Regions from separate parts of the Rothia amarae genome, predicted to be linked through region 1. Evidence: riboswitches for the same ligand, from Rfam matches in the RefSeq annotation. Region 1 holds a riboswitch; the other holds the start of a gene.
What was found. A riboswitch is a leader RNA that binds a small molecule or an ion and turns the genes downstream of it on or off. The one in region 1 is predicted to bind thiamine pyrophosphate.
Positions count from the first base shown of each region.

Region 2: it holds a riboswitch for thiamine pyrophosphate, as region 1 does, so the genes downstream of both, thiM (hydroxyethylthiazole kinase) here and ACFR81_RS05625 (ECF transporter S component) in region 1, are expected to answer to the same signal.

Region 1 covers NZ_JBHUCN010000009.1:175,220-182,605, forward strand. Annotated here, with positions in the region: gene ACFR81_RS05615 (energy-coupling factor transporter transmembrane component T family protein) at 1-804, opposite strand, end outside; gene ACFR81_RS05620 (ABC transporter ATP-binding protein) at 801-2,423, opposite strand; gene ACFR81_RS05625 (ECF transporter S component) at 2,432-3,037, opposite strand; TPP riboswitch at 3,081-3,183, opposite strand; gene ACFR81_RS05630 (DUF4235 domain-containing protein) at 3,350-3,616, shown strand; gene ACFR81_RS05635 (MFS transporter) at 3,634-5,181, shown strand; gene ACFR81_RS05640 (hypothetical protein) at 5,178-6,320, opposite strand; gene dcd (dCTP deaminase) at 6,347-6,955, opposite strand; tRNA gene ACFR81_RS05650 (tRNA-Gly) at 7,190-7,260, shown strand; gene ACFR81_RS05655 (MauE/DoxX family redox-associated membrane protein) at 7,359-7,386, shown strand, end outside.
Region 2 covers NZ_JBHUCN010000005.1:190,706-198,091, forward strand. Annotated here, with positions in the region: gene glnA (type I glutamate--ammonia ligase) at 1-392, opposite strand, end outside; gene panB (3-methyl-2-oxobutanoate hydroxymethyltransferase) at 495-1,421, shown strand; gene ACFR81_RS02240 (GNAT family N-acetyltransferase) at 1,435-2,085, shown strand; gene ACFR81_RS02245 (hypothetical protein) at 2,177-2,377, opposite strand; gene map (type I methionyl aminopeptidase) at 2,564-3,478, shown strand; gene ppgK (polyphosphate--glucose phosphotransferase) at 3,496-4,347, shown strand; TPP riboswitch at 4,471-4,571, shown strand; gene thiM (hydroxyethylthiazole kinase) at 4,562-5,368, shown strand; gene thiE (thiamine phosphate synthase) at 5,371-6,066, shown strand; gene ACFR81_RS02270 (bifunctional hydroxymethylpyrimidine kinase/phosphomethylpyrimidine kinase) at 6,070-7,386, shown strand, end outside.

The sequences.
Region 1 (7,386 bases):
CAGCAGGGTACCGGCAGTGGCCGATAGACCTATGCCTGCCGCACAAATAGCGAGCGCCCCCACGAAAAACCACAAGTCAGCTCGGCTATAGGTAGGCACTCGCGCCCATGTTCGTTTGCCGGATCCGAATCCGCGCGCCTCCATTGTGGTCGCTAACCGGGTTCCTCTGCGAATTGCCTGGACCAGTAAAGCAAAGGTCTGTCCCACCAGCGTTTTAAGCCGTTGCCACAGGCTATCATGAGAGCCCAAACCGCGAGCGCGTCGGGCTTGCCCCAGTACGTTCCATTCGCTCATCATGAGACCCACGAGTCGCAAGGAGGCGAGCGCTGCCAGCACAAATCGCGCGGGCAATTTTGCGGTCTGTGCTAGGGAATCGGCGATGTCGGTGGGGTCGGTGGTGGTAATCAGCATGAGGCCGGGAAGCGCTAGAGCTAGCCCGCGCAGGGCAAGAGTTACACCCACCGTTAAAGAATCTGTCGTAATCCAGAGAACGCCCCAGTGAATCAGAGTTTCTCCGGTTTTTTCGACGAGCAATGAGGTAGACCAGCCCGAGAGTAGCGCGGCAAACAGAATAGGCCAGAAGGTGCCCAGCAGTTTGAGGGGGTTCAGCCCTAACAATCTGAGGGCAACCAGTTCAAGCAAGAAAATCGAGCCAACGCTCACCCAGTCTTTAACAAGCAGGAGCCCGATAGTCATCAAAAGGGTTGCCAGAAGTTTGACGCCGGCGTTGAGCTGTCCCAGCCGCCCGGTACGGGCTGGAGCTGGTGCGAATAAGTCCGTGGACGAGAGTAAAGGTGCGCTCACAGTGCCCTCCTTGATGCGGCGTCCGTCGAAACTCGATGTGTTGAGTCAAGAACGAACGTTCGTCCACCTACAGCTCGCACAAAATCAAGATCGTGGGTCACTGAAATGACCGCCACCGATTCATCGAGCAACTCGCGAATTAGAAGAACTAGCTCTTTCCAAGTATTAGCGTCTTGGCCAAACGTAGGTTCATCAAGAACCAGGACGCGTGGAGCACTAGCCAACGCCGTGGCAACCGAGAGCCGACGTTTTTCACCGCCAGATAATGTGAAAGGGTTTGCGCTCTCCACATGTTTAAGCCGCAGCCGCTCTAGCAATTCTTCGACGCGCACGTGTAACTGCGTTTCATCCACAGGTTGTCTACGAGAACGGGCAATATGACGGGGTCCAAACTCTAGTTCTTCCCGTACGGTGGATCGGATGAACTGCTGTTCGGGTTCCTGAAATACCAGCCCAATACGGGAGGCGAGATCCGCCGGTTTCCATGAGGCTATATCGCTTCTCAGGGCTGGATCTTTCATATCTACGCCCTGGCTCAGTTCAGGACTTGCTGTCAGTTCACCCGCCACCGGCAGGAGCAACCCGGCAAGGGTGAGTGCAAAAGTAGATTTACCGGAGCCGTTAGGCCCCAAGATTCCCAGGTGTTCACCAGCTCGCACCTGAACGCTGAGATTCTGGGCAACCGGTTGCAAGCCAAGATGAGGTGAGCGACCAGCTAGCAAATCTGCGCGCCGATTTTTGATGATGCGGCGGGAAGGGTTCTGCCGGGTCACGGCAATTTTCTCCGCCGTAATCAATACATCACCGGCTACCGCTTCCCGTGCTGGAAACTCAGGTGAGTAATCCGGAACCCAGACGCCGGCGGCAATCAGCTCAGCCCGTGCGTCCTGCAATACCTGCAGAGGTGTTCCATCGTGAGTTATACCGTTGCGGTTCACCACAATGACCCGGTCCACATACTCCGCCCAGATTTCTACCCGGTGCTCAATCACAACGAGCGTGGCACCGGTCAGACGCTGAGCCCGCAGCACGGCATCGCGAACCTCTTTTACACCTTCAGGGTCAAGGTTAGCGGTGGGTTCATCCAACAAAATTGCCCCGGCGTGCATCGCCAAAATTCCCGCTAGCCCCAGGCGTTGCTTCTGCCCGCCCGAAAGCGCTGAGGTGGAATGATCCAGCGCCAGGTGCTCTAATCCCACCGCAGCTAACGATTCATCGACTCTGCGCCAGATTTCCTGGTGAGGCACCTGCAGATTCTCCGGCCCGAACGCGACGTCGTCGCCCACTCTCGCTAAAACTACCGACGATTCGGGATCCTGTTGCATCAGACCGCTCACTCCACGGGCATCCTCAGGTGTATACCCGTTGAGGGTGAGGGTGCCCAGCTGAGACTCACCGTCTTCGTCATGCAACAACCCGCCGATCGCGTGTAGCAGGGTAGTCTTTCCCGCGCCTGAAGGACCCAGCAAGAGTACTTTTTCTCCCGGTTCAATACGCAGGTTAATCCCTGAGATGACTGGTTGGGCATGTGTAGGATAGTGCCAGCCAAAATTTTCAGCGACAATCGACGCACCGGAAGAAGTATCAGAGCGAAAAGACGGAACCGGAGAAGTCTGCACGATATCCCCTAGCGGATTTCGCTTCGAGTGCGCTGAACCCTACCCGATGCCAAGGAAGAAAGTACCCCGGTCTTAGCCAGTGCCTTGGTGATAATCCACGAGAGCAAGCCAGCAAAAACCATGCCAGAAATCATCGAACACACCACATAAATCACAGCGTTAGTGCCGGTTACTTCCGACGCGTAGTAAATGAGGATTTCGGAGAATCCCATAGCGAAACCTGAAACCGCTGCAGCCAGCAAAGCACTCGAAAGATTCCATACGCGGTAGAGCAGAACTGCAAAAACAATCTCCGCGCCAATTCCTTGGATTAGCCCTGAGAGAGCAACCATCCACGAATATTCCGTGCCCATCAGCCCAGAAATGATAGCGGCAAGTAGCTCAGTATAAAGAGCCGCGCCGGGCTTACGAATAATAAACCCGCCCAGTACACCGGCGAGTAACCAACCACCACCGGCAAGAGGTGCGAACTGCGGCGCCAGCGCCAGTACCGCCGTCAGCGCCGGGTAAATCGCATTCGACCAGACCCAAAAAATAAGACCGCAGGCAACTGCCAGAACAGACGCCACTACGATGTCGTTCACGCGCCAGCGCAATGAATAATTCCGTGCCATTAAGATTCCTTCCACGATATGAGGAAGGGGAGCCGCATACTGCGGACTTGAGACTCGACATCCCTACGCCGGTACTAACCGGATCAGGTTCGAGGGTCTGCTTTCGCACTCTCAGCACCCTTTGAAGGTGCTCCCCTGTCGTTCAATACGCGCTGTCGCGTATTCAGCTCATCAGCCTTATTCAGTATAGGTGTTTTGGCGCCACCTCAAAACTCTGCCCAGAACCGAAGACTTACGCCTGCGCGACATTTTTCCACGTTGCCAGTAGAATTGCTAAGGATACTCATCAATCGCGACATGAAAGGCAAGCTCATGAATCCAATTCAGCTCGCTGGCACCGTTGCCTCACTCGGTGGTGTGGCACTGTCCAACAAAATTCTTTCGGCAACCTGGAAAAAGGTCACCGGAAACAATCCTCCAGACAAGAACCCCGATGACGACGAGCGCTGGCGCGACATCATCCTCTGGGCAATGATTACCGGTACAGTCGGCACCATCATTAAGGTTGCTGTGAGCCGTCAAGCTTCAAAATATGAAGCAAAGAAGTCTGAAGACTCACTAGGACAGCGCGAAGTCTAAGCAAATTCTTTGCTGACATGCGCAAACACAGTGTGCTTTCTTCCTCTTTGGAAGAAAGCACACTTTTTTATGCTCGGGCTGATGGTCTTACCGCATCTGAAATCGACGTAAACAATTCTTCTCAGCCCGGCGCACGTTCACAAAAATGCCAGAATCTCGCTACTGTTAGACCCATGACACCACGCTTTTCAGCTCAAACTCAGCACGCCGATACCGCCCCCTCTGCGGCTCCCCCGCTGGCAAGTAGTGACGCAGCACCCCGATCGACGATTGCAGCATGGGCGCTGTGGGACGCCGGTGGAGCAGCCTTCAACGCGGTCATGACCACGTTCGTCTTCGGCGTCTATCTCACCTCCAAGAATTTTGGGAATCCCGAGCATGCTTCGTCGGTGATGTCTATGGGTCTTACCCTTGCTGGCCTGCTTATTGCATTGACCGCCCCCATTACTGGCCAACGTTCTGATACCTCGGGCAAACGTACCTTCTGGCTCGGTTTCAACATGTTTGCCGTATCCATCCTCATGGCGCTCTGCTTCTTTGTAGCGCCCTCGGAATCGTATCTGTACTTGGGCGTAGCTCTGATTGCCCTCGGCAACATTATGAACGAATTTGCCACGGTGAATTACAACGCCATCCTGCCCCAGATTTCTACGCCTCACACGGTCGGGCGCATCAGCGGAATCGGCTGGGCATCGGGTTATTTTGGTGGCATTGTGGCATTAGCAATTGTGCTGGTGTTCTTTATCGGTTTGGGTTCAAACACCGGTTTACTCGGTATCCCTTCTAACGATGCTCTCAACATCCGCGCGGTCGCTGTGTTCTGCGCCGTTTGGGCAACAGCTCTTTCTATACCGCTGTTGGTGAGTATGCGCCGTCGGGACCGTTTGAATCCGCCGCTAGCGCAGGCAAGCACCGAGCGTATGAGTTTCAAAGACTCCTACAAAGAACTGTTCTCCACCATTCGCCGGCTTTTCAAACAAGCACCGCAGACCCTCTATTTCCTCTTCGCCTCGGCAATATTCCGGGATGGTCTCACAGGAGTCTTCACCTACGGTGGCATTTTGGCGGCGGGTACCTTCGGCTTTACCACCACTCAGGTCATTATCTTTGCAATCGCCGGTAACGTGGTGGCAGGCATCGGCGCTCTCATTGGCGGCAAGCTCGACGACGTCATCGGACCCAAAATGGTCATTATTATCTCACTGGCTGGGGTACTCTGCGCCGCCACCCCTTTGCTGTTCAGCCAGGAACAAATCATGTTCTGGATTTGTGGGTTGCTCCTCTGCTCATTTGTTGGTCCTGCGCAGTCTGCATCTCGAACCTATCTCTCACGGTTAACTCCACGCGGGCAGGAAGGCGAAATCTTCGGCCTCTACTCCACTACCGGACGCGCGGCATCGTTCCTCGCTCCCGCACTATTCGCGCTGTTTATGAACCTCTTAGGTGCACAAATCTGGGGAATCGTAGGAATTATGGTGGTGATTGCCCTGGGCCTAGGTATGGTTCTGCCGCTGACGGCAGCACCTCAACGTACAGTCTTGAAAAACAGCGAGGCTACTAGCTAGCGGATAATCCTGCTGACCCGAAGTTCTTCGATAACCCGATCAAATTCATGTTGCGGAATGGGACCGTAGATTTCTTGCAGGTTGGTACGCAGCTGATCGGGCGTCAGCGGGTTTTTGAGCTCAATCCAGATATCAGCGGCAAAAGGGGAAATCTCGATGAGGCGATCCTCCACGGTCAAAAGCATGCGCTCATCTACCAGATAACCCGCGCTGCCAGCCATCCGGCTAAGACGCTCATTGTCCGTTGAGATTTCTACTGAATCTGCCTGCTCGCTTTGAATATCGACGTTCTCTACAGGGAGCTGCAACTGACCGCTCATCAAAGATTGCAGCAGAGGAAGAGTCTCAGCAATTTCCGTATAAACCAGTTCGACCGCGCCGCCACAATGCTGAATCAACTCAATCAACCGGTCAATCCCGTTCTCGGTACGTACAAGCCCTGAGGTTTGCTGCACGATTTCTAGCAACGCGTCGGCAAGAGCGACCCGTTGCAGGCGCGGCTCTACTGGCTCGTTCTGGCGGTTCAACAAAATCACGTGGTGCAATTTAAAGGTGAAATCGCTAGGGTCAGCCGTAGAAATACCCAGGCTCTGCGGGTCAATCTGCTGTTTTGCTTCATGTCCCTCGGTAATCACCGACAGAGGTTTGGGGTAGGGACGAAGGTGAAAATCGTGCTGAACAATCGCTGTCTCGTCGGAGAGATAGGTGAAGTGCTGCCCTAAAAATTTAGAAGCGGTTGTTTTGCCGCGCCCTGAGGGACCCACCATAATCATCGCTGATTTATTCTGAGGATCGCCCAGTGCAGCAGCGTGAAAGAGATTGAGCGAACCAGCGAGCTGCTTCAGCATGCACAGCGTAACTTCAACAGTCAGACGCTCGTGCCCCACCTCCTCGTCAGAGACCACCAGCGAGTGAGCCATACCAGGAAAATCGGGTTGAAGATGCCGCTCATTCCGCTCAGTAATGACGATGCAGGTCTGGGGGTACTCACTCACATACTTCTGGACCGTGCCTGAGATGATGCGAGGCTGCAATGCTCCCCACTCTGCGAGCGCATCATTGAAGAACCTTTGAGAAATGGACTCTTCAAAGACTAGATAAATATCCACGCCAGCAGGGCTAACTTGAAATCCTCGCATGGGGGCTCCTTGAAGTGAGTGAGGGGTTAGGTGTTATCGGTGCTGGAATTCTCTTCAAGGAGGATTTCCGTGCGGTGAAAATTGAGGTAGCTTCGCGACGCCGTCGGCCCGCGTTGACCCTGATAGCGGTTTCCGTAGGCGCCGCTGCCGTAGGGGTGCTCGGTTTCAGAGGTGAGACGGAAAAAGCACAGCTGCCCCACTTTGGAACCTGGCCAGAGCATAATGGGCAGGGTTGCCATGTTGGAAAGTTCGAGGGTCACATGACCGGAAAAACCTGGGTCAATAAAGCCGGCGGTCGAGTGCGTGAGCAACCCCAAACGTCCCAGCGATGATTTACCTTCTAGGCGGGCGGCTATATCCGCAGGAAGAGTGACTTTTTCGTAGGTTGCGCCCAGTACAAATTCGCCGGGATGAAGGATGAATGGCTCATTGGGGTCAACTTCTACCAGGTGGGTGAGCTCCGACTGATCTTTGGAAGGATCAATGTGAGCGTATTTGTGGTTGTCGAAGAGACGGAAAAAACGGTCTATGCGCACGTCAACCGATGCTGGCTGAATCATGGACTCGTCGAATGGTTCTAGGACGATGCGTCCGTCATTGAGTTCTTTGCGAATATCGCGATCTGAAATAAGCACCCTCTAAAACTATCGTATGACGTGCGTGTTCTGTCGGATTTAAAGGCGCTGACGGTTTGTACCAGATAGCGCACACTGTACTGGATACGTTCCTGGTACCTCGTGCGGAATCTGATACAAACCCCGGCGGACGGCATCTAGATCGCCACCGACACCGCCCGCCGCCTACCGCAGTTAGATATCTTGTGCGCGAAAAGATACACTGTAAGGGATGTTTTGTTCAGCAAAGCACCTGCGGCTGTAGCTCAATGGTAGAGCGCACGCTTCCCAAGCCTGATACGCGGGTTCGATTCCCGTCAGCCGCTCTCTTTTCTCTCTGTGGATTTCCCTCACCTGCCCTTATTCTCATGAGCGAACCATTATTCTTTAAAGCAGAACAATCCACTCCCCCTCAAAGGCATTCATGACTCCCCTTGTCCTGTGCACTCTCA
Region 2 (7,386 bases), on a different contig from region 1:
ATCTCCGGTGAGGTGTAGCAGGTAAATCCCATACCCGATGCCTTTTCTAAGGTTCGTTTGAGAACTCCGCGAGTATCCGCGGCACTAGGCTCACCATCGGGTGTGAGAATGTCGCAGAACATGCGAGAGGTAGGGACTTCGTCCCCGCGCCAGGGAAGAATTTGGAAGGTGGATGGATCAGGCTGTAACAGCATATCGGATTCATAGATGCGAGAGAGCCCTTCGATGGCAGAGCCATCAAACCCCAGCCCCTCGGCAAAGGCACCTTCAACTTCTGCAGGAGCGAGCGCCACCGATTTTAGGGTGCCCACCACATCGGTAAACCACATGCGCACAAAGCGAACGTCTCGTTCTTCAATGGTGCGCAATACGAACTCTTGTTGGCGATCCACGGGGCTCCTTCAATACATGGTCGTTTTCTTCCCAGCGTGGGAAGAAAGTTGTTCTCTCTCACTTTATAAGGTTCTGAGCTCAAGGCGGGTAAAGTCGTGGGTATGACTTCTTCAGATGATTCATTGGGTGCCGGTTCTGAGGAAACCGCACCGTATTCCGAAAGCTCCCCTGACCCAGTTACTCCGGCGGAGCACCCAGAAAAACAGTCTGCCAGTGTCTTTGATGGTGTCCGCAAAATTCGTACCGTACATCTTGCTGCGGCAAAGAAACAGGGCGAAAAGTTTGCGATGCTGACCAGCTATGACTATCTCACCGCTCAAATCTTTGATAGTGCGGGAATCGAGATTCTTCTGGTGGGCGATTCTGCCGGATCCAACGTGTTAGGGCACGAATCAACTCTCAGCATCACCGTGGATCAGATGATTCCACTCGTTGGAGCAGTAGCTGCCGGGGCACAGCGAGCACTGGTTGTAGCTGATCTGCCCTTTGGTTCCTACCAGCAGTCCCCTGAGCAGGCTGTGGCAACAGCTGTTCGAATGATGAAAGAAGGAGGCGCTCACGCCGTCAAAATGGAGGTCAATGATTATTTCGTTGACCACGTCCGCGCGGTTGCTCAAGCTGGTATCCCTGTCATGGCGCATATCGGATTCACACCCCAGTCTGAACACGCTCTGGGCGGTTATCGAGTGCAGGGGCGCGGCGAAACAGGGGCAAAGGTTGTAGAAACGGCCCGACTCATGGAAGAAGCAGGCGCTTTCTGCATTCTGATGGAAATGCTCCGATCAGACGTCGCCGCCGAGGTTGAACGCATCGTGGAAATCCCCACCATCGGAATTGGCGCCGGTGGCGCAACCACCGGTCAGGTTTTGGTCTGGCAAGACATGTTTGGCCTACGCCAGGGCAAGATGGCCCGCTTCGTCAAACAGTACGCCAACCTCTTTGACACAATTCAGGACGGCGCTCGCGCCTACCGTGCCGACGTCCGCTCCGGAGCCTACCCTGCTGCCGAGCATCGCTTTGATGACTAAAGGAGCACTAAAGGTGAATGTTGAGATCCGTTTAGAGGCTTCCGCTGACTATGAAGCAGTTGAAAATCTTAACCGGGATGCTTTCTGGAACGTTTTTCAGCCTGGCTGCAACGAACACTATCTGGTGCACGTCATGCGTACCCATGAAGATTTCGTGCCCGAGCTGGCTCTGGTTGCCGAAGTTGACGGCAAGCTGGTGGGAAACATCATGTATACGATGTCCACTCTGAAAAATGATGCGGGTGAGGAAAAGAAAATCGTGACCTTCGGCCCCTTAGCGGTGCACCCTGGCTATCAGCGGAGAGGCATCGGCAAGATGCTCATGCAAGAGAGTTTTGAACGAGCTAAAGCGCTGGGCTACGAAGCTGTTGTTATTATGGGCAACCCAGAAAATTACGTCGGTAGCGGATTCCGCGCCTGCCTCGATTTTAAGGTCTGCATAGCCGACGGATCTTTTCCGATGGCGCTTCTGGTTCTAGAACTCACAGAAGGCTCACTCGGCGGACAACGGTGGGTCTATAGCGAAAGCCCGCTCTTTCAGATAGATGCGGAAGCTGCCGAACAGTTTGAGAAGACCTTCCCAGCACGTGAGAGAGGCTATGCCCCTTCCCAGGAACTCTTCGCTATCTATAGCAGGGCATTTCTGCACCCCGCTAAATCCTAATGTCGGCGCAAAATGGCGGTCACTACTTCACCAGTAGTGACCGTCCTGAAGTTTAAAAAACCTTCTCGCTCAACAGCGAAACGATTAAATTCTAGAGCCAGGAATCCTTCTGGGCATCAAGTTCTTCGTTGCGTGCTTTTGCCTTTTCCATCGCGTGCGAAGCTTCTTCAGCCGTATCAAAAGGTCCCCACAGCTCAGTTATCTTAGACTGCTGTCCTTTCTCTACCTGACCGGTGGAAAGGTTGTACCAGAACTTTTCGTCGCGGGCACCGCTCAAATCTTCAATAGCCATGTTTACTCCTTGAGTTTAATGAAATGCATTCAGTGAATCTGCTTACTTTTCTATCATAGCGTGTTCAATCCAACCGCTTGGGTGAGCTCTGTCCAGCTCCTCTTCGCCTCTCGGTTGGCAAAAGATTCTGAGCTTGAAACATCACCTCAACACCCTTACCCTGCCACAAGGTTTAAGATAGAGGGTATGGCTACAACTCCTGCTTCACATAACTTACCCGCCGAACCCGGCAAGGCGCCCCTGGGCAACCTACGCCCCGGCGTCATTGCCCCTATGCGCTCCGTTCCCGCCCACATCGAACGCCCCGAATACGTGGGCAAAGCAGAGGCGAACGAGGGGAATGACTCCAACATGTACACTCCCGAGGAAATTGAGATGGTGCGTGCCGCCGGTGAGATAGCTGCCAATGCCATTGTTGAAGCATCGAAAATTGCCCAGCCCGGAACAACTACCGATCAGATTGATGTGCTTATTCACGAGTACATCTGCGACCACGACGCCTACCCTTCGACCGTCGACTACCGCGGATACACCAAAGCAGTCTGCACTTCTCTCAACGAAGTTATCTGCCACGGTATCCCCGACTCCACCGTTCTAGAAGACGGCGATATTCTCAATCTAGATGTCACCGCCTATAAGAACGGCGTCCACGGAGACACCAATGTAACCCTGCTAGTGGGCGATGTAGACGAAGAATCACGCCTGCTCGTTGAGCGCACCGAAGAATCCCTACGCCGCGCTATCAAGGCGGTCAAACCCGGGCGAGAAATCAACGTGATTGGCCGCGTTATCGAAAAATATGCCGCACGATTTGGCTACGGTGTGGTGCGCGATTTCACCGGTCACGGCGTAGGCCGTGAGTTCCACTCGGGACTCATTGTGCCTCACTACGACGCAGCTCCGGCATACAACACCGTGATGGAACCGGGCATGATATTCACTATTGAACCTATGCTCACCCTCGGTGAGATTGCCTGGGATATGTGGGAGGACGATTGGACGGTCGTCACCCGCGACCGCAAGCGCACTGCCCAATTCGAGCACACCCTCGTGGTCACCCAAGACGGCGCAGATATTCTTACCCTTCCCACCATTTCCTAACCCGAAAGATAGAACTCATGACTGAAACTGTTACCGAAACCGTAGAAATTCAGGTAGAGGTCACCAAACCTACTCCCGCTGATCTTGCCATCGGCATTGATATCGGGGGAACCGGCATGAAGGGCGGTATTGTCGATATCCGCACCGGTAACCTGGTGTCGGACCGCTTCCGCATTCCCACTCCTTCACCGGCGACACCCGAGGCTTGCGCCGAGGTTGTAGTGCAGATTGTGGAAGAACTACAGTCCCGCGACCTCGCGCCTGCACCCGATTCTCCCATAGGTATCGACTTTCCCGCCGTCGTCAAAAACGGTCGTACTCTCTCCGCTGCCAACGTAGACGAAACTTGGATTGGTGCTGATTTGGAAGGCATCATGTCCAAGGCGCTAGGTGGACGCCGCGTGTATGGCCTCAATGACGCCGATGCCGCCGGACTCGCCGAAGCTCACTACGGGCAGGGCAAAGACAAAGACGGTCTGATCGCCGTGATTACTCTGGGCACCGGCATCGGCTCTGCCCTCATTATCAACGGTCAGCTTGTTCCCAACACAGAGCTGGGCCACCTGGAAATCGATGGGGAGGACGCCGAATCGCGTGCTTCAGCACGTGCCCGCGAACGCGAGGATCTCTCCTGGAAGAAGTACGGTAAACGTCTGCGCCGCTACTTTACCCATGTTGAGATGCTGTTCTCCCCCGATTTGTTCGTGATCGGTGGCGGCGTTTCGAAGAATCCCGATAAGTTCCTTCCCTACTTTGAAGATGAAGTAGAGACCCCCATCGTCATGGCAACCCTGCGCAACAATGCCGGTATCGTCGGTGCAGCGCTCTGGGCTGCTGGCTGGACCCAGACTGTGGAGGATGTCGACTAAGAGTCAGCTGATCGTTAGGATACAAAGGTGCGGATGTTCACGGAACATCCGCACCTTTTGCTTTCCATGGCTGAAATTTTGTGATGTTCATTCACTCCAGATTGTTTTGTTGCTACTATGGTGAGGTGTCACACGGGGTGCGCTTTACCGAAGAAGCGCTGAGATTACACCCGTTGAACCTGATCTAGTTAGAACTAGCGAAGGGAATGTGGAAATGACTTCGTCGCATCCAAGCCTTGAATCTATACACCATTCTGTCCGCGCCACGAATCCTTTGGTGCATTGTCTGACCAACTCGGTGGTTCAAGAAATCACCGCAGATGTGCTGCTAGCGGTAGGAGCATCTCCTGCGATGGTCAGCCATCCGGAAGAAGCCGAACAGTTTGCTGCGGTAGCCTCTGCCGTCCTAGTGAATGTTGGGAATCCAGATCCGCCGATGATTGATGCCATGCGTTCGGCGGTTAAAGTGGCACGCGAGCTAGGGACTCCTTGGGTATTGGATCCGGTCGCGGTAGGCGGTTTAACAGTGCGCACCGAGCTTGCCAGCTCCTTGGTCTACGCCAATCCGGCAGTTATACGCGCTAATGCCTCAGAGGTTATTAACCTTCACGCCGCGGTAACACGCACGCAGGCGCAAGGTGGGCGTGGAGTCGACTCCACCGATTGCCCTGAATCGGCGCTTGAGGCGGCGAGCGCCCTGGCAGAAATTACTGGTGGTGTTGTAGCGATTTCTGGTGCAACAGACATTATTGTTTCAGCGCACCGTATCACAAAAATTAGAGGCGGTAGCGAGCTCATGCCGCTGGTGATAGGTACCGGTTGTTCACTCGGAGCAGTGGTTGCCGCCTATACAGCCTCCACGGATTATTATCATGATGCAGCGGTAGCAGCCCATGCTGCTTACGCTACTGCTGCTGAACACGCGGCCAAGCATTCCAACGGGCCTGGAACTTTTCATGCTCAATGGATAGATGCGCTTTATGCTTCTTTGCCCAACATGGCAGAAATCGAGGAGTCGTAGTCATGAGCCGTCCTCCCCTAGATTTTGGTCTCTATTTAGTGACCGATTCAGTGCAGGCAGGTGGGTGGCAGAACGTAGCAGGGATTGTGGAGCAAGCCATCGCAGGTGGTGTCACTGTGGTTCAGGTGCGCGATAAACATGCTGACGATGCAACTTTTACCCAACTTTTGCTCTCTGTTGCTGAAGTAGCGCGACCACACGGGGTCGACGTCGTTGTCAACGACCGCGTACACATCGCAGCCCGCTTTGGTTTTGACGTCCACATTGGTCAGGACGACATGCCCCTTCACCAAGCGAGAGAGTTGCTCGGACCGAGTCCTCGTATCGGCTTGTCGGTGGGTTCAGAAGCAGAATTGGACGCTGTACTCGATACTACAATTCGCCCGGATGTTCTGGGATTAGGCCCGGTGTTCGCCACCTCTACCAAGTTAGACGCCGGTGCTCCTCTGGGCATCACAGGATTACAGAAACTCGCCCGGCGAGCTGCCCAGAACTCTTTAGCATCGGTCGCCATTGGTGGAATTACTAGCAGCAATATCAATGCAGTGCGTCAAACCACGGTGGACGGTGTCTGTGTGGTCTCTGCCATCATGTCTGCCGAAAATCCCCGCCTAGCGGCTCTCACTCTGAGCGCTCATCCACCCCAGGTTACGAGCCATACGCCATCTTCTTTTGCCCCTTCCCCGAAGGAAGAATAAACAATGATTCCCCGAGTACTCTCTATCGCTGGCACTGACCCAACGGGTGGTGCAGGATTGCACGCAGACCTCAAAGCCATTGCAGCTGCTGGAGGTTACGGCATGGGAGTTATAACTTCCTTGGTCGTACAAAATACACAGGGCGTGCAACAGGTACACACCCCTGAGCCAGAGTTCTTGCGAGCGCAGCTTAAGGCAGTCTCAGATGATGTAGTTATTGACGCCGTCAAAATCGGGATGCTAGCAGATGAAACCTCAACTCAAATGGTGGTTGAGTGGCTGGATGAGGTTTTTTTCTCTACCCAGAAGCCCGAGGTTCCGATTATTGTTGACCCGGTGATGGTTGCTTCCTCTGGCGATGCGCTGGCAGATTCGGTGTCTCATGAGCTACTCCATCGAGCCAGCATCATTACCCCGAATCTCGACGAGTTGGCGTTCCTACTACATCAGCCGCCTGCAAAAAATCCGGACGATATGGTTAAACAAGCCCAGGAACTGGCGCAAAGCACCGGTTCTTTGGTATTGGCTAAAGGTGGACATCTACCCGGCAAGGATAAGGGCAACTTCCTGGTAGGTACGAGCAGTGTGATAGCCCATGCAAAGTCCCCCCAAATTACCACTACTGCCTCTCATGGAACGGGTTGTTCGCTCTCATCATCATTAGCCTGCCGTATCGCTAACGGAGATTCCTTGCCCGACGCCGTCCAGTGGTCGACAGCGTGGGTAAGAGAAGCACTCGAGTTTGGTGAAAATCTACAAGTGGGTCATGGTAATGGCCCCCTCGATCATTTCCACCGCCTCCGCCGCCAGGCCCAGTTCTCACTGCAGGTTCCCCATAGCACCATCTCTTCACCATCTAGAAGACAAGCTGTTGTGCCCGCAGCAGGACCATTTACCCAGCAATTGTGGGAATTAGCAGGCGATGCGTTGGACCGATTTTCGCAGGAGAGCATTGTTCCCGCTTTGATGCAAGGTACTCTCAACGCAGAACAGTTCCATTTCTATGTGGAGCAAGACGACTACTATTTGCAGGTCTACAGCTCTGTATTGTCGCGGCTCTCTTCCCTCGCCCCTCATGAGGAGGAGCGAAAGATGTGGGCGAAGGCGGTCACCCAGACTATTACGGTGGAGCAGGAAATGCATCGAAAGTTCCCTCTGCCAAACATTGTGGAGCCTTCTCCCCTTACCCTTGCTTACACTGACTTTTTAAGGGCTGAAGTGGCTTCCGACTATGTTGTAGGAGTTGCTGCGATACTCCCTTGTTTCTGGTTGTATGCCCAGCTTTCGGAGTACCTTCCAGAAGAAATCGCGGATGACCAC